3 regions of the Tritonibacter mobilis F1926 genome follow, and region 2 is predicted to be linked to each of the others. Evidence: riboswitches for the same ligand, from Rfam matches in the RefSeq annotation. Region 2 holds a riboswitch; each other region holds the start of a gene.
What was found. Region 2 has a riboswitch for thiamine pyrophosphate ahead of thiD (bifunctional hydroxymethylpyrimidine kinase/phosphomethylpyrimidine kinase). Riboswitches for the same ligand answer to the same signal wherever they lie in the genome.
Positions count from the first base shown of each region.

Region 1: linked by a shared signal. The riboswitch ahead of thiC (phosphomethylpyrimidine synthase ThiC) and the one ahead of thiD (bifunctional hydroxymethylpyrimidine kinase/phosphomethylpyrimidine kinase) in region 2 are both predicted to bind thiamine pyrophosphate.
Region 3: linked by a shared signal. The riboswitch ahead of thiB (thiamine ABC transporter substrate binding subunit) and the one ahead of thiD (bifunctional hydroxymethylpyrimidine kinase/phosphomethylpyrimidine kinase) in region 2 are both predicted to bind thiamine pyrophosphate.

Region 1 is NZ_CP015230.1:761,029-769,021, forward strand. It holds gene K529_RS03585 (5-oxoprolinase subunit C family protein) at 1-990, shown strand, start outside; gene K529_RS03590 (LamB/YcsF family protein) at 1,018-1,791, shown strand; gene thiC (phosphomethylpyrimidine synthase ThiC) at 1,958-3,772, opposite strand; TPP riboswitch at 3,893-4,013, opposite strand; gene bioB (biotin synthase BioB) at 4,230-5,207, shown strand; gene K529_RS03605 (DUF2478 domain-containing protein) at 5,284-5,802, shown strand; gene K529_RS03610 (CoA-binding protein) at 5,863-6,327, opposite strand; gene K529_RS03615 (YHS domain-containing (seleno)protein) at 6,635-7,117, opposite strand; gene K529_RS23790 (hypothetical protein) at 7,290-7,463, opposite strand; gene rlmB (23S rRNA (guanosine(2251)-2'-O)-methyltransferase RlmB) at 7,650-7,993, opposite strand, start outside.
Region 2 is NZ_CP015231.1:81,770-89,762, reverse strand. It holds gene K529_RS15870 (thiazole synthase) at 1-322, opposite strand, end outside; gene thiS (sulfur carrier protein ThiS) at 325-519, opposite strand; gene K529_RS15860 (FAD-dependent oxidoreductase) at 503-1,477, opposite strand; gene thiD (bifunctional hydroxymethylpyrimidine kinase/phosphomethylpyrimidine kinase) at 1,474-2,277, opposite strand; TPP riboswitch at 2,322-2,425, opposite strand; gene K529_RS15850 (NAD-dependent succinate-semialdehyde dehydrogenase) at 2,495-3,958, opposite strand; gene K529_RS15845 (LysR substrate-binding domain-containing protein) at 4,031-4,996, opposite strand; gene K529_RS15840 (aspartate dehydrogenase) at 5,006-5,788, opposite strand; gene K529_RS15835 (dihydrodipicolinate synthase family protein) at 5,953-6,906, shown strand; gene K529_RS15830 (EamA family transporter) at 6,916-7,803, shown strand; gene K529_RS15825 (3-hydroxyanthranilate 3,4-dioxygenase) at 7,936-7,993, shown strand, end outside.
Region 3 is NZ_CP015230.1:2,944,658-2,952,650, forward strand. It holds gene K529_RS13830 (methyl-accepting chemotaxis protein) at 1-143, opposite strand, end outside; gene aroC (chorismate synthase) at 552-1,655, opposite strand; TPP riboswitch at 1,971-2,077, shown strand; gene thiB (thiamine ABC transporter substrate binding subunit) at 2,128-3,105, shown strand; gene K529_RS13845 (thiamine/thiamine pyrophosphate ABC transporter permease ThiP) at 3,081-4,652, shown strand; gene K529_RS13850 (thiamine ABC transporter ATP-binding protein) at 4,639-5,334, shown strand; gene K529_RS13855 (glutathione S-transferase) at 5,448-6,050, shown strand; gene petA (ubiquinol-cytochrome c reductase iron-sulfur subunit) at 6,274-6,834, shown strand; gene petB (cytochrome b) at 6,848-7,993, shown strand, end outside.

The DNA of each region.
Region 1 (7,993 bases), on a different replicon from region 2:
GGCCTCAGCGTGCAGGACCTTGGCCGCAGCGGGTATCTGGTGTTTGGCCTGTCGCGTGGCGGGGCAGCGGATCGGCTGGCCCTCTATGAGGGGGCGGCACTCTTGGGCCACGACCCCGGCACGGCGGCGATTGAAATGGCCGGATTGGGCGGCACCTTTGAGGTCACGCACGACACCCGTATTGCCCTCACCGGCGCGCCCATGGGGGCGACACTTCAGGATGGGACGGTGCTGCGCTGGAACGCCAGCCACCTGCTGCCCGCCGGGGTGCACCTGACCATCGGCGCGGTACGGGCAGGTTCTTACGGCTATCTGCACCTTGGCGGTGGCGTCGCAAGCGAATTGCAGCTTGGCGCGCGCAGTGCACATCTCGCGTCAGGTCTTGGCGCGCGACTTGCGGATGGCACCGAGCTGCCCTTGGGCCATGATGCAGGTGGCGCGGTCAATATGACGCTTGAGCCGGAACCACGTCTGGAGGGCGGCCGTTTGCGCATGGTGCCAAGCCTTCAGACCGGTCTTTTTGGCGATGCAGAGGTGGCCCGCTTCCAAGAGGTCCGGTTCAGCCGCGACAGCCGCGCCAATCGCATGGGCGTGCGGCTCTTGCCAGAGGGGCAGGGGTTTGCGCTTGAGGGGGGCTTGAGTGTCCTGTCTGAGGTGATCGCGCCCGGTGATATTCAGGTCACGGGCGATGGCACGCCTTATGTTTTGATGAGCGAATGCCAGACCACCGGCGGCTATCCCCGCATCGGCTCGGTGCTGCCCTGCGATATGCCGCGTGTGGCGCAGGCGCAGGCGGGGGCTGAGTTCCGGTTCACGCTGGTCTCGCTGGACGAGGCCGTAGAGCTGGAGCGCCGCGCCTTGGCGGATCTGGAGCGTCTGCCGTCGCGCCTTGCGCCGCTGTTGCGCGACCCGGCCAGCATGCGCGATCTTCTGTCCTATCAGCTTGTGGGTGGTGTCACCGCTGGCCGTGAGCTGGATGAGGGCCTGTAAACCAAAGACCGAGGAGGGCCATGTGCCATGACATCTACCGTTGATCTGAATGCCGACATGGGTGAGAGCTTTGGCCCTTGGGTGATGGGGCGCGATGCTGAGGTGCTGGACGTCGTGACCTCGGCCAATGTGGCCTGCGGTGTGCATGCGGGCGATTGGGATGTGATGGCGCGCACCATGGCCGATGCGGTGGCGCGCGGTGTTGGCATTGGCGCGCATCCGGGCTTTCCCGATCTGCAGGGCTTTGGCCGTCGCAAGCTGCACCTGCCGCATGAGAGCCTGGCCAATCTGGTACAATATCAGGTGGGGGCGGCGCAGGCGATGGCAGAGGCCGCCGGGGGCAAGGTGCGTCACCTGAAACTGCACGGGGCCATGGCCAATATGGCCGCAGCCGATCATGACATGGCGCGCTCCTGTTATGAGGCTGCCCTGCGGGTGGCACCGGAGATCATCATCATGGTGATGGCGGGCACCCAGCAACAGGCCGCAGCCGAGGCCTTAGGCTGCAATGTCGCTTGCGAGATCTTTGCCGACCGCGCCTATAACGCCGATGCAACCCTTGTGGATCGCGCACTGCCGGGGGCGGTGATCCATGATGCGGATCGCGCCGGACAGCGGATCACCCAGATGGTGAAAGAGGGCGCAATTCTGGCCGAGGATGGCAGCCGTATTCCGGCGCGCATCGACACCATTTGCCTGCACGGCGACACGCCCGAGGCGCTGGACATCGCGCGCGCGGTGCGTCGCCAGCTTGAGGCGGCGGGTGTCACCTTGCAGCAGTTCGACGGCAAGCCGCTCTGATCAGGCGCTGATTTCGGCCTGATTTGGGTTGGCTACGGCGGGGAGGCTCCCGCCCGTCGGTAATGCCCCACCTTTTCAAGGTGGGACCCGACCTCCCGTTGGGCCGGGCGCTGCCCGCGCGCCAAAAAAGGCGCACAGGCAGCGCAGCGGGTGGCCACGGCTGCGCTCAGGCCTCTTCTGGCGCGGTTTCCTTCAGTGGCACATAGAGTTCACCGCCCTCGCGGAATTTCGCCGCCATCGCCTCAAACCCCTCTTTCTGAGCTTCGGCGCGGATGTCGTGGCTGATCCGCATAGAGCAGAATTTCGGCCCGCACATGGAGCAGAAATGTGCCACCTTATGGGCCTCTTTGGGCAGGGTCTCGTCGTGGAAGCTCTGCGCCGTTTCCGGGTCGAGCGATAGGTTGAACTGATCCTCCCAGCGGAATTCAAACCGCGCGCGGCTGAGCGCATCATCGCGCCGCTGCGCGCCGGGCAGACCCTTGGCCAGATCAGCAGCATGGGCGGCGATCTTATAGGTGATGACCCCGGTTTTGACGTCATCGCGGTCCGGCAGGCCGAGATGTTCCTTCGGTGTCACATAACAGAGCATCGCACAGCCAAACCAGCCGATCATCGCCGCACCAATGCCGGAGGTGATGTGATCGTACCCCGGCGCAATATCCGTGGTGAGCGGCCCCAGCGTGTAAAACGGCGCCTCGTGGCAGCATTCCAGTTGCTTGTCCATGTTCTCCTTGATCTTGTGCATGGCCACATGGCCCGGCCCTTCGATCATCACCTGGCAGTCCTTGGCCCAGGCGATCTTGGTCAGCTCTCCCAGCGTTTCCAACTCGGCAAATTGCGCGGCGTCATTGGCATCCGCGATGGAGCCGGGACGCAGCCCATCGCCCAATGAAAACGACACATCATAGCGGCGGCAGATGTCGCAAATCTCCTCGAAGTGCTCATAAAGGAAGCTCTCGCGATGGTGATGCAGGCACCACTTCGCCATGATCGACCCACCGCGCGACACGATCCCGGTGACGCGTTCCACAGTCATCGGCACCATATGCAGCCGCACGCCCGCATGGATGGTGAAGTAATCGACGCCCTGTTCCGCCTGTTCGATCAGCGTGTCGCGGAATACCTCCCAGGTCAGATCCTCGGCAATGCCGTTCACCTTCTCCAGCGCCTGATAGATCGGCACGGTGCCGATGGGCACGGGGCTGTTGCGGATGATCCATTCACGGGTGTTGTGGATATTGCGGCCCGTCGAGAGATCCATCACCGTATCCGCGCCCCAGCGGATCGCCCAGACCAGTTTGTCCACCTCTTCCTCCATCGAGGAGGTGACGGCGGAGGTGCCCATATTGGCGTTGATCTTCACCTTGAAATTGCGACCGATGATCATCGGCTCCAACTCCGGGTGGTTGATATTGGCGGGGATAATGGCGCGTCCTGCGGCGATTTCAGCGCGTACAAATTCCGGCGTCACATAGTCGGGAATGTTTGCGCCAAAATCCTCCCCATCGCGGGCGCCATGACAGGGCGACAGCTCCCGGAGTTGGTTTTCGCGGATCGCCACGAACTCCATCTCGGGCGTAATGATGCCAGCGCGCGCATAGGCCAGCTGGGTTGGTGCTGCATCATTCGCCCCGCGCAGAGGGGCCGGTTTTACAGGGAATTCCGGCACCAGCCGGTCGCCTGCGACAAAGCCATTGTCTGCAGCGGTCACATCCCGGCCAGTGTATGCCTCAACATCGCCGCGCGCCTTGATCCACGCCGCGCGCAACGGGGCCAATCCGTCGCGAATGTCGGTCACCACATCGGGGTCAGTATAGGGCCCGGAGCTGTCATAGACCGGCAGCGGCGCCTCGCCCGCGGTGGGGTGGGTGGCAATTTCGCGCATCGGCACGCGGATGCCTTCATGCATCTCGCCTGCCACATAGATCTTACGAGAGGCGGGCAATGCGCCTGTGGTGATCTTTGGGTTGGGGACGTTCATCTTGGTGCTCCTCGAGTCCATTCTCAAAAACACCAATTGAGCCGGGCCTAAGGAAAACGGGGCAGGGTGTTCAGATCCTGCCGTATCAGATCAGCGCGAACGCGCCCTGAACGGGAGCGGTGCGCGGCTGTCCTAGCTTCCTACGCCAGTATCAACTGGGTCAGGTTCTAAGGGTCGCGTCACCGGGATTTTTCCCTGTCTGCCTCTCAGTCCCCTCGGCGGGACTCCCCTGCGTGCCTTAGGGGTAGGGGAGGGGGACGTGGTGCGTCAAGCGGATTTTCCATCGCCCTTTCAATGGGCCCCTTTTCGCGTCTGCCGGGCGCTCAGGCGCGCGAGACGTCTTCAAGGCGACGAAAAATCAAGGATTTAAACTCTTGCGACTCATTTTATATATTATCTATAAAATTAGAAATCGCCTTTGACGTGTTCCCTGCCATCTGCCCAGCGAGGTTTCTCCATGCTCGATACGCCCCTTATCCGCACCGACTGGACCCGGCAGGAGGCAGAAGAGATTTATGCCCAACCCTTCATGGATCTGCTGTTTCAGGCCCAGAGTCTGCACCGCCAGATGTTTGATCCCAACGCGGTGCAGAAATCGCGCCTCCTGTCGATCAAGACCGGCGGCTGCGCCGAGGATTGCGCCTATTGCTCGCAATCGGCACGCAATGGCGCGCAGCTTCCGGCGTCCAAACTGATCGAGGTGCAGCGTGTCATCGCCGAGGCCAAGAAGGCCCGCGCCGCTGGTGCCACGCGCTACTGCATGGGCGCGGCATGGCGCAGCCCCAAGGCGCGCGACATGGCTCAGCTGGAAGCGATGATCGAAGGCGTCAAGGCGCTGGGGATGGAGACCTGCATGACGCTGGGTATGCTGGAGCAGGATCAGGTGCTGCGCCTGCGGGATGCGGGTTTGGATTACTACAATCACAACATCGACACCTCGGAGCGCTACTACCCGGAGGTCATCACCACCCGCAGCTTTGCGGACCGGCTGGAAACCCTGGCGCGGGTGCGCGAGGCCGGCATCAACGTCTGCTCTGGCGGTATTCTTGGCATGGGCGAAGAGCGCGGCGACCGGATCGACATGCTGTTGAGCCTCGCGACGCTGCCGGAACATCCGCAATCGGTGCCGATCAACATGCTGATTCCGATGGCAGATACGCCACTGGCCGACACGCCTCCGCTCGATCCGATCGAATTCGTCCGCACCATTGCGCTGGCCCGCATCCTGATGCCGCGCGCGCATGTGCGGCTCTCGGCCGGGCGCACCGAAATGAGCGATGAACTGCAGGCGATGTGCATTTTTGCCGGGGCCAATTCCATCTTTATGGGCGACACGCTCCTGACCGCGGACAATCCAGAAGAGGACGCGGACGAGGCGCTGTTTGAACGGCTGGGCCTCAGCGCCATGGCCGCGGGAACGCACGGCACGCGCTAATCTGCGACAACAGCGCTCTGGCGGCGGCATATCTTTCACGCTAGGCTCGCGCGGACGACATGCAAAGGACGACCCCATGCAGCTTGCCTATGTGATGACCACCGAACGCGGCGCCACGGATCGCCTGCTGACCGCTCTGGCAGAGCGGCTCGCCGCACAGGGTATCCGCACCGCAGGCATCGTGCAGACCAATACCGAATGCTATGACAACAAGCTTTGTGATATGGATGTGCGCGTGTTGCCCGATGGCGAAACCATCCGCATCTCGCAATCGCTGGGCGAAGGGGCCCGCGGCTGTCGCCTCAACCCAGAGGCGCTCGAACGCGCCGTTGGCCTTGTGACCAGCGCGCTGGACGCAACACCGGCCCCACAAGTCCTGATCGTCAACAAATTCGGTAAACACGAGGCCGACGGGCGCGGCATGCGCCCCCTCATCGGTGAGGCGCTGGCCATGGGGCTGCCCGTGGTCTGCGGCGTCAATCGCATGAATGTCGCCGCCTTCGAGAGCTTTGCCGAAGGCGTCTCCCAAGAAGCCGCCCCGGATCTGGATGCGCTGGTAGCTTGGGTTGCGGCTGCAATTTCCCAACCGGTCTGAGGCCCAGACCCTTCATCTTCTCAAAAATATCCCGGGGTCCGGGGCAGCGCCCCGGCGGGATCAGAGCTTTGACGATATGATCCCGGTGGCAAAGCCCCCTTGCCGCAACTCGCCAAACAAGCGTTGGTATTCGATCTTGGGACAGCGGTTCTGGATCACCGTGACGCCACGCGCTTCAGCCTGTGCCGCCGCGTCTTTGTGCTCGACCCCGATCTGCATCCAGATCGTTTGCAACGACGCAAAGGCCATAAGCGCCTCGTCGACAATCTCTGGGACCGCTTCTGAGCGGCGAAAGATATCGACCATATCCACCGGCTCATCAATGTCGGCAAGTGTCGCGCGCACGGTCTCACCAAAGAGCTCCTTGCCAGCGTGACCGGGGTTTACCGGAATCACCCGGTAGCCTTTCAGCGACAGGTATCGGGCGACATAAAAACTCGGTCGCACGGGATTGGCAGAGACCCCGACCACGGCAATGCTGCGTGTTCGGCGCAAGATATCGGTCAGGAGCGCATCAGAATACATAAAGACACTGTGTAAGCCCCGCCTAGCGCGCGCAAGCCCTCTCGCGCGGGGTGGGCGAACGGGTCCCCCAACAGAGCAAGAAAAAAGCGCCCGAAGTTGCTTCGGGCGCGAGGTGTGGAACGAGGGACAGTGAAAAAGATCTATGGCGGTTCCAGTGCCACAGTCTGATTAGGAATCTGGGGCGTTTATATTCCAAAAAAAGGGGCGCTCTCGTTTTCGTGAATAAGGTGCGAGCTTTGCAACTTGACAAGAGCGCCATTGCCACACCGCGCGCTGCGACGTCAGCGCGGAAAACAGGCTGAGCGGATCAGTCCTGATGCAGAGCGTCGGGCCATTCTGCATGAGCGGCCTCAATCATCTGGTTTTGATCCTCCAGCCACAGGCTGCGTCCACGCGGCGTGCGGAAAAGATAGAGCTGCCCGTCCACAATTTCCCATGTGTCAGGATCGCCTTCAAAAACTTTCCCACGCGCCAACCCATAGGCGCAATGCCCGCCAAATCGCGGTGCAAAGGCACGAGGATTGGCCTCGAACCGGGATTGATTTTGCGCTGAATGAAACAGCCAGACCGCCCCTTTCCACATCAAGGCGTGGTCTTCATGCCCCTTCATCGGTTCATGCGCCACATGGAAGGACACCGGATCATACCCCCCGATCGCCAGCCCATCCTGCACCACCACATACACCGTTTGTGCCTTGGCTTTGGTCGAGGGCAAAAGCGACACCGCCCCCCCAAGCGCAAAAGCAAGGCCCGTGCCACGCAGAATATATGTCAGACAGTCGGTCAGCACCCGGTAGGTCTCCGTTTGTTCGTATCGCGCCGGAGAATGCCCAAGCTCGCGTCATCAGAAAAGGGACTAAACGGGAAAGTGAATGCGCTGTGCGCAAAGCGGCGCACCACTGCAGCCCTGAGGACACAGCAACTGCGCAGATGCGATTGCCCTGAACCGGCGCGTCTCTCTTTCAGTCGAAAATATCCTCGATCACATCAAAGACTTTCTTCCAGGAGGACTTCTTTTTCTTCTTATGCTTCTTCATCAGCTTGGCATTGGCCAACTCGTAAGCGAGCGCGCCCCAGTCGCCCGATTTGGACTTCTTGGGCTTTTTCGCCTTGGCTGGTTTTGTCGCCTTTGGCATTTTCGCCCCCTTATGTTCGCTGAGGGGGCGTTGTTTTTGGGCCGAGAGGGGCGCGCCACAGGTGCCACAGACCAGCGCATGTAGGGCTGCATCAGGGACAAAGGCCGATTGCACGCCGCAATAGCAGCAAATGATCAGCTTGCCTCCGGGAATGCTCTTATGTGCGATGGGGACCTCCTGTGTGCCTCAACCCTTCAGAGATGCATATAGGGAGAGTGCAGCCGCATTTGAAACATTCAACGAGCCAAAACCCCGCGCTGCGTCGATTTTGACCAGTTTATCCACGGTTTCCTTGGTTTTTTGCCGCAAACCCGGCCCCTCAGCGCCAAGCACCAGCGCAATCGGCTCTTTGGTGCGCCCTGCCACGGCCTCTTCAATGGTTTCTTCGGCCTCACCGTCCAGCCCCAGCACCAGATACCCCATTTGTTGCAGTGCAACGATGGTGTCCGAGAGGTTGCGCATCCGCAGATAGGGCTGGCGTTCCAGCGCACCCGATGCGGTCTTGGCGAGCGCGCCTGTCTCTGGCGCCG
Region 2 (7,993 bases):
CGGGCTGCAAACTGTCGGTATGACCTATCAACTCGAGCTTGATCCATTTAGTATCAAAGACTTCGCGTGCCATATGAGCAGTGGTGACGGCTTCTTTTACCGTATGGCAGCCAGCGGTATTCGGAAGGATCAGAACACCGAGGTCTTGTATCATTTTCCAAAATGAGGCCCCTGCTCCCCCTGCCCCTTCACGGCGCAAGGAAACGGTTGCCACACTTGCACCACTCTGGCGAAAGGCTTGCTCCAGGATCGCAGGGCTTGGGTACTGTGCAGTGCCCAGCATCAGCGGGTTGGGCAATTGGGTCCCGTAGAAACTTTTCATGATCAGCCTCCCTGCATTGGCGCGACGACCTCAATGCGGTCGCCGTTTTGCAACATGTGGGTTGCGCGCATTGCGGCGGGAACAAACGTCTCGTTCACCGCTGTCGCCACGCGCCCGGAAAACCCACGTTCCTCGAGAAGCGCTGCCAGCGTGGTGGCGACAACGTCCAACTCGGCACCGTTAATTACGATCTTCATCGACCATCTCCGAATGTATGTTGTTCAGCGCCAAATCAGCTACGCCGCGTGCAAGCGCAGGTGCGAGCAGGTAGCCATGCCGGTAAAGCCCATTTGCATAGATCCGCCCGCCGAGACGGCGGATGCGTGGCAGGTTGTCAGGAAATGCGGGCCGTAGATCGACACCGACCTCAAGCACTTCGGCCTCACCAAAAGCTGGGTTCAGCGCGTAGGCTGCGCTCAGCAATTCCAGCATGGAGCGGGCCGTAATGCGCCCGCTGTCTTCGCTCTCAATCATCGTCGCGCCAAGCATGTAGACACCATCGCCGCGCGGCACGATGTAGAGCGGTATGCGCGGATGCAGTAAACGTACTGGCCGCGTTATCGTCACATCCGGACAGCGGATCACCAGCATCTCACCCTTGACGCCGCGCAGATCTCGCAGTGCCTCACGTGCTTGTAAGCCTCTGCAATCTATTGCGTTGACGAGTTGATCTGGAGCGGTTTCCTTGTGGAAGATGATGCCCTTATCCCGCAACGCGTGATAAAGATCCATCAGCGCCCGACGTGGATTAAGATGTGCCTCATTCGCGAAATACAATCCTTGCGAGTAACCGCAGAGATCCGGTTCCAGTTCTGACAACTCCGGCCCGATCTGACGGTATCCCTCGGTACGGCGTGCAAAGCGGCGCAGATCCGGCAGATCGCGTCGCCCGGCGACCACAAGGGTGCCGCGTTCGGTCACATTGGTTTTGCTCTTCCACCAGTGGATCGCTTCCTGACCCAGCCGCAACACCGGTTCCTCGGCGTTTTCATACTCGCACCACGGGGCGAGCATACCTCCTGCCCACCATGAACAGCCATGTGCGCCTGGAGGGCCAGATGGATCAAAGATTTGAACTTTTGCGCCGCTCTCTGCCAGCTCGGTCGCGACAGCTAGCCCTGCAACCCCTGCCCCTATGACGGAATAGAGTGTCATGCTGACCAGAAAGGGTGAAAATGATGAACAGGCCCATGACCGTGTCCAACGTTCAACTCATCTGCTGCGGTGATGGCGTTTTGGAGGTAGCGATGTGCCTCTTGTACGGCCTCGCGCAACACCATTCCTTTGGCTAGTCCCGCAGCGATTCCCGATGACAACGTGCAACCGGTGCCATGAGTGTTATTTGTGTGCTGTCGTGCGGCGCTGAATGTGGCGACAACACTCCCGCCGGAAATCAGGATATCTTCGCAGATATCTCCGGAGGCGTGACCGCCTTTCATCAGTACTGCCTTTGCCCCGAGATCACAGAGCGCAATGCCTTGCGTGATCATTTCATCGGCTGACGTTGCCGTATCTTGGCCAAGCAAACAGGCAGCCTCTGGCAGGTTCGGCGTCAACACCGACGCGCGAGGAAGCAACCGGTCCCGTAGAGTTTCCACCGCCTCTGGTGCAAGCAGCGCATCGCCTGATTTTGCGATCATCACCGGATCAACAACGATTGCCTCTCCATAATTTTCAAGGGCTTGTGCGACACGTTCGATAATACCGGGGGTCGCAAGCATTCCAATCTTGATCGCACGCACATCAAGATCTTCGAGGACTGCATCAATCTGCGCCGCTATAATATCGAGCGGGACAGAATGCACCGCTGTGACTGCACGTGTGTTCTGTGCGGTGATTGCCGTGATGACACTGGCACCATAAACACCGAGGGCCGACATTGTCTTCAGATCAGCCTGAATGCCTGCGCCGCCTCCGCTGTCAGACCCTGCGATGGTCAATGCGATATGCGCCATAGCAATGCTCCCACACTATTGGGGCACCGGCAAAGAGAGAGTCCGCATATCAGAAGACCGTTCCCTACGCCGGAATTGCCCGGATCAGGTTCGATGGGTTAACGCATTCGCGCCTCTCAGCCTCTATGAGGCACCCCAACGGTTCTCTATCCGGGTATCAAGTGTGGCGAGAGAAGTCAAACTGCTCTGAATGGCACAGGCAACTGTAAGTGTAAGGTCAGACGATCTCTGTGCTATACCAGACGTTGCGCGTTGTCAGATAGCTCTCCAATCCTTCGGTGCCGCCTTCACGTCCGTAGCCGCTCGCTTTGACACCGCCAAATGGGGTTTCTGGCAGAGACGCCTCCAACGTGTTGATGGAGAAGTTGCCAACTTCCACCCGGTCAATCATCCGATCGATATAGTCTGCACGATTGGTGAAGCCGTATCCCGCGAGTCCGTAGTCAACCGAGTTTGCCCGTGTGATCGCGTCATCAAGATCGCGAACCGGATTGAGGATCGCAATCGGGCCAAAGGGTTCTTCTTGCATGATGCGGGCTGTGTCTGGCACATTTGCCAATACAGTTGGCTGAAAGAAGTATCCCTTGTCACCAAGGCGTGCCCCCCCGGTGCGCAGCTCTGCGCCTTTAGACACGGCATCTTCAACCAGTTCTGACAAAACAGGGATACGGCGCTCATTTGCCGTTGGTCCCATCTCCACGCCATCATCCATACCATTTCCGACCACAGTTGTCGCAGCCCGTGCAGTAAAGGCATGGGCAAACTCGTCAAAGATGCGTTCATGCACAAAAAAGCGCGTGGGCGAGGTGCAGACCTGCCCGGCGTTGCGCATTTTTCGAATTGCGCCGCTGATCGCGGCTTTTTGGACGTCGGTGTCTTCGCAGACGATCACTGGGGCATGGCCACCAAGTTCCATCAACACCCGCGTATCGCTTTGTGCAGCAAGCCCTGTCAGTTGCCGCCCTACAACGGTTGATCCGGTCAGGGCAACAAGTCGAATGGCTGGCTGTGGGATCAGGAACTCCGAGATCTCGGATGGCTTGCCAAAAACCAGATTGAGCACACCATCGGGAAGCCCTGCCTCTTCAAAAGCCCGAACAATATGGATCGCACCCGCAGGCGTTTCCTCAGCGGCTTTCAGGATGATAGAACACCCCGAAGCGAGCGCGCCTGCGATCTTACGTGCTGGCTGGCTCATCGGGAAATTCCACGGCGAGAAGGCAGCTACGACACCAATCGGGTGATGGTGAACGGAGATTTTGGAGCCAGAAGCAGAAGGGATCACCCGTCCGTAGACTCGCATGGCTTCTCCGGCGTCCCATTCGAAAAACTCAGCACCGCGAATAACTTCGAGCCGCGCTTGCGCCAACGGTTTTCCATGTTCAGCAGTGATCGCTTGTGCAATTTCCTCTTGTCGATCTCTCATGATCGAGGCTGCATGCATAATCAGCTCGGAGCGCGCACGAGGCGACGTCCTACGCCAGACTTCCAGCCCCTTTTGAGCTGCGGTTAAAGCCTCTTCCAGATCCGAAATCCGCGCGCACGGTAGCCGCCCCAACTCTGCTTCGGTGGCTGGGTTCACAACTGGCAGAGTGTCTGGCGTTTCACGCCACTTGCCACCGATAAAGAGTTTCAGGTCCGGATAGGTGCTCATTTCGGCCTCGTTGCTTGCAGTTGCCATGGTTCAACTGTCCTGCGCCAACGGCATCACCTCAACCGAATTGAACAAATACAGGTATCACAAACGCCGATATCAAGTTCGAGGCTGTGAATGCTTGATGTCACCCGACGCGGCATGAAGCGCTTTTAAGAGTGCGCTACCTGCTGGCGAGAGGCTCTGCTTGCCTCGATACGAAACGCCCACCGGTCCGGCACCAAATGGGACAACCCAGTCGACCGGAGCCAATAGGCCACTATCAATGTCGAGCGCCGCGACATGGGCGGGCATCAACCCGACAAAGTCATGACTGCGCAACAAGGAGCGATTGGCAAGATAAGAGACTGATTCAATGGCAGTGCGCGGTGTGTACTGATCTTGGCGGACGAAGAACTGATCTGTTTGTCGCCGCAACGTCGTTTCAACAGGAGGTAAAAGCCAACCAAAGGGCTTGAGCTGCTCAAATGAAACATTGCTGCGTTGTGCAAGCGGGTGCTGCGTGCCCACAACTGCGAGCACACGCTCGTCGAAGAATTTCTCTTGCACGATATTTTCGCGGTGCCGCTGGCTGGGCAACCGGCCAACAACCATGTCAATTTCGCCGGAGAGCAGTCCTGGCATCAGCACTTCATTGGTGCCTTCGACTATTTTGATTGCGACCTTGGGGCGGTCTTCCAGCAGCAACTCAATCGCCATCGGCAGCAGTGACGGAGACGCCGCCAGAAGCGTGCCGACAACCACCCGACCACTGTTGCCCTCGTTTAGATCATCAAGCTCCTGCGCTGCGTTTGAGACCTGAGCAAAGATGAGCTTTCCATGTCGGGTCAAGGACTCGCCGAAAACCGTAGGCACGACGCCGCGGTTGGTCCGGTCAAATAATTTCACCTCAAAATCGACCTCAAGATCCTGAATCATTTTTGTTGCCGCGGGTTGCGAAATATTCAGATCATGGGCCGCGTTTTGAATGCTACCATGCTGCCCCACGGCAACCAAAAGCCTTAGCTGCCGCAGCTTCAGACGTGTCAGAGCACGCTCAACGATACGAGTATGGCGAGTGGCCATTGGATCTCCCTAGGTGGTGATTGCATCAATCTCACGCTCGATTGCTGCCACAGCACTCATTGCGGCAAGTGCTGAACTACGCGGATTATCCGGCAATGTCTGCCCTGCAATGCGAAAGTGGAAACTGCCGAAGGCACCCGATGCATGCACTTCGTGAATGTTCGAGGCGATCGTGGGGTCTGCAATGAGTTCCACGCGGGTCTCATCAAACCCCTGCCCGGCCAGCGCGACAGCCGCCGCGACATTTGCATTCTTTGGATAGCGCACCGCCGCGTCGCGGGCATTCCCTTGAAAGTGCATGACTGCTTCCTGCAAGCTATCGAGATCCAAAACATTTTCAGCCGCAGATCCTTTCCACCCCTTTGGGGGCTTACGACCTGTATATGTGACTGTTTCTAGACCGCCGACTTTGGCTGCGCGCAGGCAATCAAGAGCACCAATTGCGCCACTCGCAAGATGCAGGCGCGCAGATCCTCGCTCTGCTGCCCGGGCGAGTTCGAATGCGAGCGCTTCATCTGCAAGCGCACCTAGCGAGAGTGTGACCAAGTCTGTTCCGCGCTCCAGGATTGATGCACCGTGCTGTGCCAGAGCACTATGACCTGCACAGTCGACCATAAGCGTCAGTTCTGAGGGCAAATCCGAAACGGATCGAACGTAAGTCGGTGCATCACCCGAATGGTCTGGGGTGTGATCTGATCTTGTCAAAATAAATTGTGGCCGCAACCCGCGTAACCGCAATTGTTCCATGACATAACGCCCAATTGCTCCTTCTCCGATCAGTCCGATCTGCATACGTGCCTCCTGATTTTGGAGCTAGAATATCGGAAACTGCGCGCACCTTGATATCAGAATATTGGATATCTAGTTTCCGTCAATCCAGTTGGTTTTGCCTCGTTACCGGCCCTAAATGCCGGGAAACACATTGCCGTTTCCTCGTGCAAACTGGAGCTAAATCAATGAAGTACAGCAAAAATCAAGCCAAGGACTATGCGCGCGAGACAATGCGGGGGATCTGGGCAGCTGCGCTGAACCCGTTTGATAACGAGCTGCGTTTAGATGAGGCAGGGTTGCGCACCAATATTCGTCATTGGATTGATGATCTGGGTATTCAGGGGCTGTTCATCGCAGGGAAACAAGGTGAATTCTGGTCCATGTCGCTTGAGGAGCGCAAGCGGAACATGACCGTCGCAGTCGAAGAATGCGCCGACAAAGCAGGCACGATCATGTCGATTTCGGATCAGAACGTCGACACCGTTCTGGAGCTTGGCCGCCACGCGCAGGATTGTGGTGCGGATTATGTTGTCGTGCATGCGCCAATGTTGAGCTTTTGCCATGATCGCGATGAGGTTTTGTATAACTACTACAAATACCTATGTGACCGGCTCGACATCGGCATTGCCATGTGGAGCCACCCCGACAGCGGCTATCTGATGGAGCCAGAAACCTGCGCTCGTATCGCTGAACTTCCCAACATCATGGCCATTAAATACTCCGTTCCACGCGACATGTACGCCCGTCTCACAAAGATGGTCGGGGACAAGATTTTGGTTTCGACGTCTGCGGAGGACGATTGGCTCGACAATATTGAGGAGCTGGGCTGGCAGCTTTATCTTTGCTCCTCACCTCCATACCAATTGCAGACTAAGAATGACCGGCGCATGCATGAGTACACAGAATTGGCATTCGCGGGCAAATATGAAGCTGCGCGTCGCGTGCACGATAGTCTGCAACCCGTTCGAGACGCCATTCGCAACTCCAAACCTGCGGGTAAGCCCACAGCGCATGGAAAATACTGGCAGGAGTTACTGGGACAAACCGGTGGGCGTGTCCGTCATCCGATGCTGGAGCTGACTGAAGCGGAAAAAGCAGCGACCTCAGTCGCCTTTGAGGATTGCGGATTGTTGCTCTGATCACGCGGGATGCTCGGAGAAACATTGGCGCTCCTCGCTGCAGCGGCATATGGCTGTGCTGGCGTCTCCATCGTACATAGTAAGACCACCGCACAAGGCGACAATGGCGTCTTTTTGTCGGTGGTCATTACACTGATCGCTTCAGGTGTACTCTGGCTCGGATGGGGCACGACTTCGGCCGTGACGTTGAAGAGCGCGGAAGGTCTTTGGGCCGCTGCATTTTTTGCATTGGCAGGGTTTGCGTCAAATATTTTCGGACGGCAAGCCATGTATCGTGCGACCGAAAAAATAGGGGCGGTGAGGGCCGGCCTGCTGCGTCGTCTGATACCTGTCTTTGCCCTGCCCTGCGCGTATATGCTCCTCAGTCAGATCCCGAACTGGCGCACCGTTTTAGGCGGAGCTATTGTTATAGCCGGTGTCGTTTTCTATATGCGCCCGTCCCGCAACCTTAGTCGAAGATTGCCGTCGATCGGCGTGGTGTTGGGCTTGTTGTCAGCCGCCGCATATGCGTTGGCATATTGTCTGCGTGCAGCGGGATTGCGCACGGTGCCAGATGCGGCACTTGGCACGCTAGTTGGGGCTTCGGTCGCCGTTGTTTGGTTCATGAATGCCACGATGGTCAGACACGGTGTGCGGCAAGGGTTTTGGCACCTCACATCAGACCGCACCCCCGCTCATTGGCGCACAGCCATTGCACTGAGTGCAGGCCAGTTGCTTCAGTTCTTTGCGCTGAAATTCACATCTGTCGCCACCGTTGCAATTCTTGGCTCACTGGAAGTGCTGTTTTCGGCAGCACTCGTCTTGTTTGTCAGCAGATGTGAAGCCGTTGAGATCAAAAAACTCTTGCTGGCGTCGGCCTTTGCGGCGCTCGGTACCGCACTTCTTGTTGTTGGCTGACATGGGTATCAGGAAACCGGATATCTACTTTCGTAGAAATAAATATTTTGCAAGGCCAAGATTTTCTAGGCTGAACGAAAGAAGACAGAAATCCACTCCCTCTGAGTGAGGGACTGCACGCGGGAGAGACCCATGACTCAACATCCCACATTGAAGCCCTTCAATTTCAAGAAATGGGTGGAAGAAAACG
Region 3 (7,993 bases), on a different replicon from region 2:
GCCTGCCGCGTCTCTGCCGCGTCGACAAGTGCGGTTTTGGATTGATTAAACAGGACAAAAAACAACGCTGCGGCCAATCCGCACAGCAACAAGGTAACACCGAAACCGATCTGAAAACCTAGTCTGTTGAACGCATGTTTCATAAGACACCTCCACAGTGGAATACCTCGTCTCTAAACATCCGCACCTAAACAGAGCGTTATCAAACTCCCGGACTATTCCACAAAACTGGACTCACTTTTAACGGTGTTTTGCGCGCCGACGGTTTTGAAAAACCGAAATATACAAGGCCGTGCGCATCATAATAACCAAGTCGGTTAGCAGATAAGTAAGCGTATTCTATAGTTTAATCAGCGCAAAACACCTGGGAGATGGTGCCTATTCATCCAGGCCACCTCCCGCGTGCACAACAACAAAGAGAGCAACAGAAAATACTGCCTTGGCAAAACAAAAAACTGACGCGTTTGCGCCGTCATTTACCACCATAGTCACAGACTAGGCAGCGGCAGCGCACCATGCAGCAATCTATGATTCTGTCACCGGCGACCAATTCAGCCGATATGGCCTTGATTTTCACCAATCTGCCCACGGTGCAGCAATAGGTGATCAAGGATCACGCAAGCCATCATCGCTTCGGCGACAGGTACCGCGCGGATACCTACGCAGGGATCGTGTCGACCTTTGGTAATGACTTCGGTTGTTGTGCCATCCTTGCGGATCGACTGGCGCGGCGTGAGAATGGACGAGGTCGGCTTCACAGCAAAACGCACCACCACATCCTGACCGGTAGAAATACCACCCAGAATGCCGCCTGCATGGTTCGACGAATAAACCGGCGCGCCGTCATTGCCCATGAAGATCTCATCGGCATTCTCAGACCCTTTCAACTGGGCCGCATGCATCCCTTCGCCAATCTCGACGCCTTTGACCGCGTTGATCGACATCATGGCGGCAGCAAGATCGGTGTCGAGCTTGCCATATATCGGCGCGCCAATACCTGCAGGGACACCGCGCGCAACCACTTCGATTACCGCGCCAACCGAATCATGCTGTTTGCGCAAGGCTTGCAGATAGTCTTCCCAAGGTTGAACAGCCGCCGCATCGGGAATCCAGAAGTCATTCTGATCAATCGCCGCCCAGTCAAAGCGCGTACGGTCAATCTCCATCTCACCCATCCGGGTCATATAACCTTTGATCTCAAGCCCCGGCACCAACGCTTTGATCGCCTCACGGGCAACACCGCCCGCAGCCACTCGCGCCGCAGTTTCGCGTGCAGAAGACCGCCCGCCACCACGATAGTCACGATTGCCGTATTTCTGGAAGTAGGTGATGTCCGCATGCCCCGGGCGGAAAGTTTGCGCAATCTCGCCATAGTCCTTTGAGCGCTGGTCGGTGTTCTCGATCATCAACTGGATCGGTGTGCCGGTGGATTTGCCCTCAAACACGCCCGACAGGATTTTCACGGCATCCGGCTCATTGCGCTGCGTGGTATTCTTGTTTTGACCGGGACGACGTTTATCCAGCCAGTGCTGCAACATCTCTGGTGAGATGGGCACATTAGGCGGGCAACCATCCACGGTCGCCCCCAAAGCGGGCCCATGGCTTTCACCCCAAGTGGTGACACGAAAAAGGTGGCCGAAAGAGTTCATGGACATGCGCGCGGGTCTCCTTTGGTTTGTTCCTTTAGCGGCAAAGCCCGCCGGGGAAAAGAGATCCGCGCATTACCCCCACACAACGGACAAAAAAATCCCCCTTCTTCGCCCGAGAAACGGTAGGCCCGTGAACACAACACAGATAGCGAAGTAAATTCAAAGGGGCGCTACCCCTTCGGCCCAATGGGCCTCATCCCCGGGATACTTCAGGTTAGAAGAAAAGGGGACTTCGGCCTTCTTCTAACTCAAAATATCCCGGAGCGCGAGGCAGCGCCTCGCCTGCGCCACCTTGCCAAGCCATGCAACCACACCTAGTGTCACCCCACCTCGGGGTGCGCGTAAATATTGCGCTGAGATGCCGATCTGGCGAACCCGCTGAACCTGAACCGGATTATACCGGCGGAGGGAAGGTTTGGGACGATTTGGAGCAATAGCGCTCAGTCTCCTCCTTACCAACGCCGCATTGGAGGACAACATGAAATCCCTCATCCTTGCGAGCGCCACATTGGTTGCCACCGCTGCCTCGGCAGACACACCTCAGTTGGTGGTCTACACATACGACAGCTTTGTTTCGGAATGGGGGCCCGGCCCCGCTGTAGAAGCCGCGTTTGAGGCCGCCTGTGACTGTGATCTTAAGTTCGTTGGTGCAGGTGATGGCGCAGCCTTACTTGCACGGATCAAATTGGAAGGCGAACGTTCAGATGCCGATATCGTGTTGGGGCTCGACACCAACCTGACCGCAGCCGCCAAAGAAACGGGTCTCTTTGCACCGATGTCTGTCGCAGCGGAATATGCGCTGCCGATCGAGTGGAAAGATACGCATTTTGCTCCTTACGACTGGGGTTATTTTGCCTTTGTCCACAACGCGGATGCTGATGTGCCGTCGAACTTCAAAGCGCTGGGTGAGAGCGATGTGAAAATCGTCATTCAGGACCCGCGCTCCTCAACACCAGGGCTAGGCCTGCTGATGTGGGTTAAGGCCGCCTATGCAGATGAGGCCCCCGCAATCTGGGAAAGCCTCAGTGACAACATCGTCACCGTAACCAAAGGATGGTCGGAGGCCTATGGTCTCTTTCTCGAAGGCGAGGCCGACATGGTGCTCTCCTACACCACCTCGCCAGCCTACCATCTGGTCGCCGAAAACGACGACAGCAAAGCGGCGGCGCTTTTTGACGAAGGACACTACATGCAGGTCGAAGTTGCGGGCAAACTTGCCGCAAGCGACCAGCCGGAGTTGGCGGATCAGTTCCTGCAGTTCATGGTATCTGATGCTTTCCAATCGGTTATCCCGACCACAAACTGGATGTATCCGGCGGTAACTCCCTCCGAAGGTCTGCCTCAGGGGTTTGAAACCCTCGTCAGCCCGGAAAAATCTCTGTTGCTGCCCGAAGAGGAAGCCGCATCTATACGCGCCGAGGCGCTGGACGAATGGCGCGCAGCGCTCAGCCAGTAACCTTGCCTGTGGTCGCGATCTGGCCCGGAACCTGCGCCGCCCTTGGGGTGGCGCTTCTGGTTTTGGGCACTCTTGTTGCAGTGGCATTGCAGGCAGATGACCTTAGTGGTTTTGCAGCCGCCGACTGGGCGGCATTGCGTTTCACGCTGGTGCAGGCCAGCCTGTCGGCGCTCTTGAGCGTGGCGCTGGCAATCCCGGTGGCAAAAGCGCTGGCACGGCGGCGGTTTTTCGGGCGGCGTGTGTTGATCACCCTATTGGGTGCGCCATTTATCCTGCCCGTCATTGTTGCAATTCTCGGGCTACTCTCTGTGTTTGGACGTTCGGGCTGGCTGAGCGATCTACTTGGCCTTGCCGGTCTGCCGCCCGTGCAGATCTATGGGCTGCATGGGGTGGTGATCGCGCATGTGTTCTTCAATCTTCCTTTGGCGACCCGACTTATTCTGCAAGGCTGGCAAGAAATCCCCGCAGAACGGTTTCGCCTTGCTGCACAACTGAATGCAGGCCCTCGCGCCATGTGGCAACTGACCGAAGCCCCAATGCTGCGGCAAGTCGTGCCGGGAACGGCTGCGGTAATCTTTGCCATCTGCGTGTCGAGCTTCGCGGTTGCACTGACCCTGGGTGGCGGTCCCAAAGCCACCACGATCGAATTGGCGATTTATCAGGCCTTTCACTTTGATTTTGACCTTGGACGGGCAGCGATGCTGTCGGGCGTGCAGCTTGTCCTGACAGTGGTGGCCGCATTTCTAGCGCTCAAAGCCTCTTCGACTGAGGGGTTTGGCGCAGGTCTTGATCGTGCCGTGATACGTTGGGATGGCAAAGGAACCTGTGCACGCATAATCGACGGATTCTGGATCGCAGCCGCAGCGCTTTTTCTCATGCTACCTTTGCTTGCCGTATTGATTTCAGGGCTGCCGGGGCTTGTGTCACTGCCAGCATCTGTCTGGGGCGCAACGTGGGTTTCCATACAGGTCGCCACACTCAGCACTGTGTTTTTGTTATGTGTGGCTCTACCGTTATCGGCCAGCATTGCGTTGGGACGCAAAAGGCTCGGCGAAGTGGCTGGCATACTTGGCCTTGCTGCCTCTCCATTGGTGATCGGGACCGGACTGTTTGTGATGGTATACCCTTATATTGACCCGTTCCTGTTGGCCCTGCCTGTCACAGCGCTGGTGAACATGGTGATGGCACTCCCATTTGCGCTGCGGATACTCGTCCCACGTATGCGGCACGTGCTGCACCACAATGCCAGGCTTGCACTTGCACTCGATATGAACGGGCGCACGGTGTGGAGACGTGTTCTTCTGCCTCGATGTCGCGCGCAGATCGGCTTTGCGGCGGGGCTAACGGCGGCGCTGTCACTTGGGGATCTCGGTGTGATCGCACTCTTTGCCGACCCCGAAGTGGCCACTCTGCCCTTGCAAGTCTATCGCCTGATGGGAGCCTACCGGATGGAAGCGGCACAAGGGGCTGCGCTGCTGTTGTTTGTTATATCCATGGGCGCGTTCTGGATTTTGGACCGAGGGGGGCGCCTTCATGCTGAGGCTTAACGCATTGGACATCCGCAAAGGAGACTTCCGCCTTTCCGGCACCGCCGACATCAAAGCTGGCGCACGGGTTGCCGTGATCGGCCCGTCCGGGGCTGGCAAGTCCACCTTTCTCGAGGCGATTGCAGGGTTTCAACCACTCAACAGCGGAAAGATCCTTTGGCGCAGCGACGATCTGACGGCGCGCCCACCGGGAAAGCGCCCCGTCGCAATGCTATTTCAGGATGGCAACCTGTTTCCACATTTGACAGTCGCACAAAACGCGGGACTGGGGATCAATCCCAATCGCAAGCTCACACCCGACGAAATGAAGACTGTAGAAGTCGCGATATCGCGCGTGGGCTTGAGCGGTATGGAGGGTCGCAAACCGGCTGAACTGTCGGGAGGGCAGCAAAGCCGCGCCGCACTGGCGCGTGTGTTGGTGCAACAACGCGACCTGTTGCTGTTGGACGAACCCTTTGCCGCCCTTGGGCCTGCGCTCAAGGCGGAGATGCTGGATCTGGTCAAGGAGATCGCGGCCGAACGCAATATTACGCTCCTGATGGTAAGCCACGATCCAGATGATGCCCGACGTATCACCGACGAAGTCCTGCTCATCGCAGAAGGAAAACTGCATCCTCCCGCCCCAACGGCAGAAACATTAGACAATCCGCCAGCAGCGCTTCGAGAGTATTTGGGAACATGAGCCGAGCCTGCCGCCACCTCAACTTACCTGCTCTCCTTCATTTTTTATGATAGCCCATTTCCCTCATTGCGCGCCTCGCGCTAGAGTTGCGACAATCAGGGAGATCCAGTGAGATGAAGCTCTATTATTCGCCCGCCTCGCCCTTTGTGCGCAAAGTCGTGTTGGTACTGCATGAGACTGGCCAGATGGATGATGTGGAATTGCTGCCCGTCAGCACCTCTGTGACCGGGCCAGATTCGGCGCTGGCAGCCAGTAACCCACTGGCAAAAATCCCGGCCTTAATCCGCGACGGCGGCCCGACGCTTTATGACAGCCGGGTCATATGCGAATTTTTAGACGCGCGTGCAGACGGGGCGCTTTACCGCGGTGGATGGGACATGAAAGTTCTGGAGGCCACGGCGGATGGCATCATGGATGCGGCAGTTTCCATGTCCTATGAAAAACGCCTGCGCCCCGCTGAGAAGCAATGGGACGCGTGGCTTGAAGGGCAGCTGTGCAAGGTGGTCGGAGCCTGTGCCGCAATCGAGACTCGTTGGATGCCATTGCTGTCGGGACCCGTAAATATTGGCCAATTAGCCGTTGCAGCAGCTCTGGCTTATGTGGATTTCCGACACCCCGATGCGGGCTGGCGAGACGCATCACCCCAGCTGGCGAAGTGGTTTGAGACCTTTGAAACACGGCCCTCAATGCAGGCAACCCGACCTGACGCAGCCTGAAGCAAAGAGTTCACTTCGTTTAAATGAGGGTGAGTCAGATAGGAGGCGAAGGCGCAGCAGTGCAACAGTTCTGTGAAAGAATGCAACACTCAGGCGGGCCTGCGCTGCTTTGACCGCTAGACGAACCCGGTTTGCATCGCTAGACACGCGGCTGAGTCACCGCGTTTATTGCGGTGTAAGCGCATGTTTGCCCTAAACGGGCGCTGAAACTTGGAGAAAACTCGTGTCCCACGCAGAAGACCACGAAGGAACCCGGAGAGATTTCCTCTACTACGCCACAGCTGGCGCAGGGGCAGTCACCGCGGGTGCCGCCGTTTGGCCACTGGTCAACCAGATGAATCCCTCGGCTGACGTTCAGGCCCTGTCCTCCATCCTTGTGGACATTTCAGGCGTTGACGTCGGCACACAAATCTCTGTCATGTTCCTCGGCAAACCGGTGTTCATTCGCCGCCGCACGCAGGAAGAAATTGACGAAGCGCGCGCAGTCGAGATGCAGGAACTGATCGACTCGTCCTCGGAGAACCCCAACAAGCCGGGCACCGATGCTTCGGATGAAAACCGTACTCTTGACGAGAACGGCGAATGGCTGGTGATGATGGGTGTCTGTACCCACCTCGGCTGTGTACCGCTTGGCGATGGTGCCGGTGAATTTAATGGCTGGTTCTGCCCATGCCATGGTTCGCACTACGACACCGCAGGCCGTATCCGCAAAGGTCCCGCGCCGCAGAACCTGCACATCCCGGTGGCTGAGTTCACCGACGAAACCACCATCAAGCTAGGATAAGGGGGTCGCACGCATGTCAGGAATTCCGCACGACCATTACGAACCCAAGACAGGCCCGGAAAAGTGGTTGCACAGCCGCCTGCCCATCGTCGGCCTCGTCTATGACACCATTATGATCCCCACCCCAAAGAACCTGAACTGGTGGTGGATCTGGGGTATTGTGCTCGCCTTCTGTCTGGCGCTGCAAATCGTTACCGGCATTGTTCTGGTGATGCATTATACGCCCCACGTAGATCTGGCTTTTGCCTCCGTTGAGCACATCATGCGCAACGTGAATGGCGGCTATATGATTCGATATATGCACGCCAACGGCGCTTCGCTGTTCTTTGTGGCGGTCTACATCCACATCTTCCGCGGCCTGTTCTACGGCTCTTATAAGGCCCCGCGTGAAATCACGTGGATTGTGGGCATGCTGATCTATCTGATGATGATGGGCACTGCCTTCATGGGTTACGTTCTGCCTTGGGGCCAGATGTCCTTCTGGGGTGCAACCGTGATCACCGGCCTCTTTGGCGCGATCCCATTCATTGGCGAGCCGATCCAGACTTGGCTTCTGGGTGGACCTGCGGTTGATAACGCAACTCTGAACCGCTTCTTCTCGCTGCACTATCTGCTGCCCTTCGTGATTGCCGCCCTTGTGATCGTTCACATCTGGGCCTTCCACACCACGGGCAACAACAACCCCACCGGTGTTGAAGTGCGTCGCGGCTCCAAGGAAGAAGCCAAGAAAGACACCCTGCCGTTCTGGCCCTACTTCGTGATCAAGGATTTCCTTGGCCTCGCGGTGGTATTGGTGATCTTCTGGGCCATCGTCGGCTTCATGCCGAACTACCTTGGTCACCCGGACAACTACATCGAAGCCAACCCGCTGGTGACTCCTGCGCACATCGTTCCGGAATGGTACTTCCTGCCCTTCTACGCGATCCTGCGGGCCTTCACCTCTGAGGTCTGGGTTGTACAGATCGCGTCCTTTGTGACCGGCGGTATCATCGATGCGAAGTTCTTCGGTGTTCTGGCGATGTTTGGTGCGATTGCTGTTATGGCGCTGGCACCGTGGCTTGATACCTCTCGCGTGCGCTCGGGCAAATACCGCCCGCAGTTCAAGTGGTGGTTCCTGCTGCTGGTCATCGACTTCTTCGCCCTGATGTGGCTGGGAGCG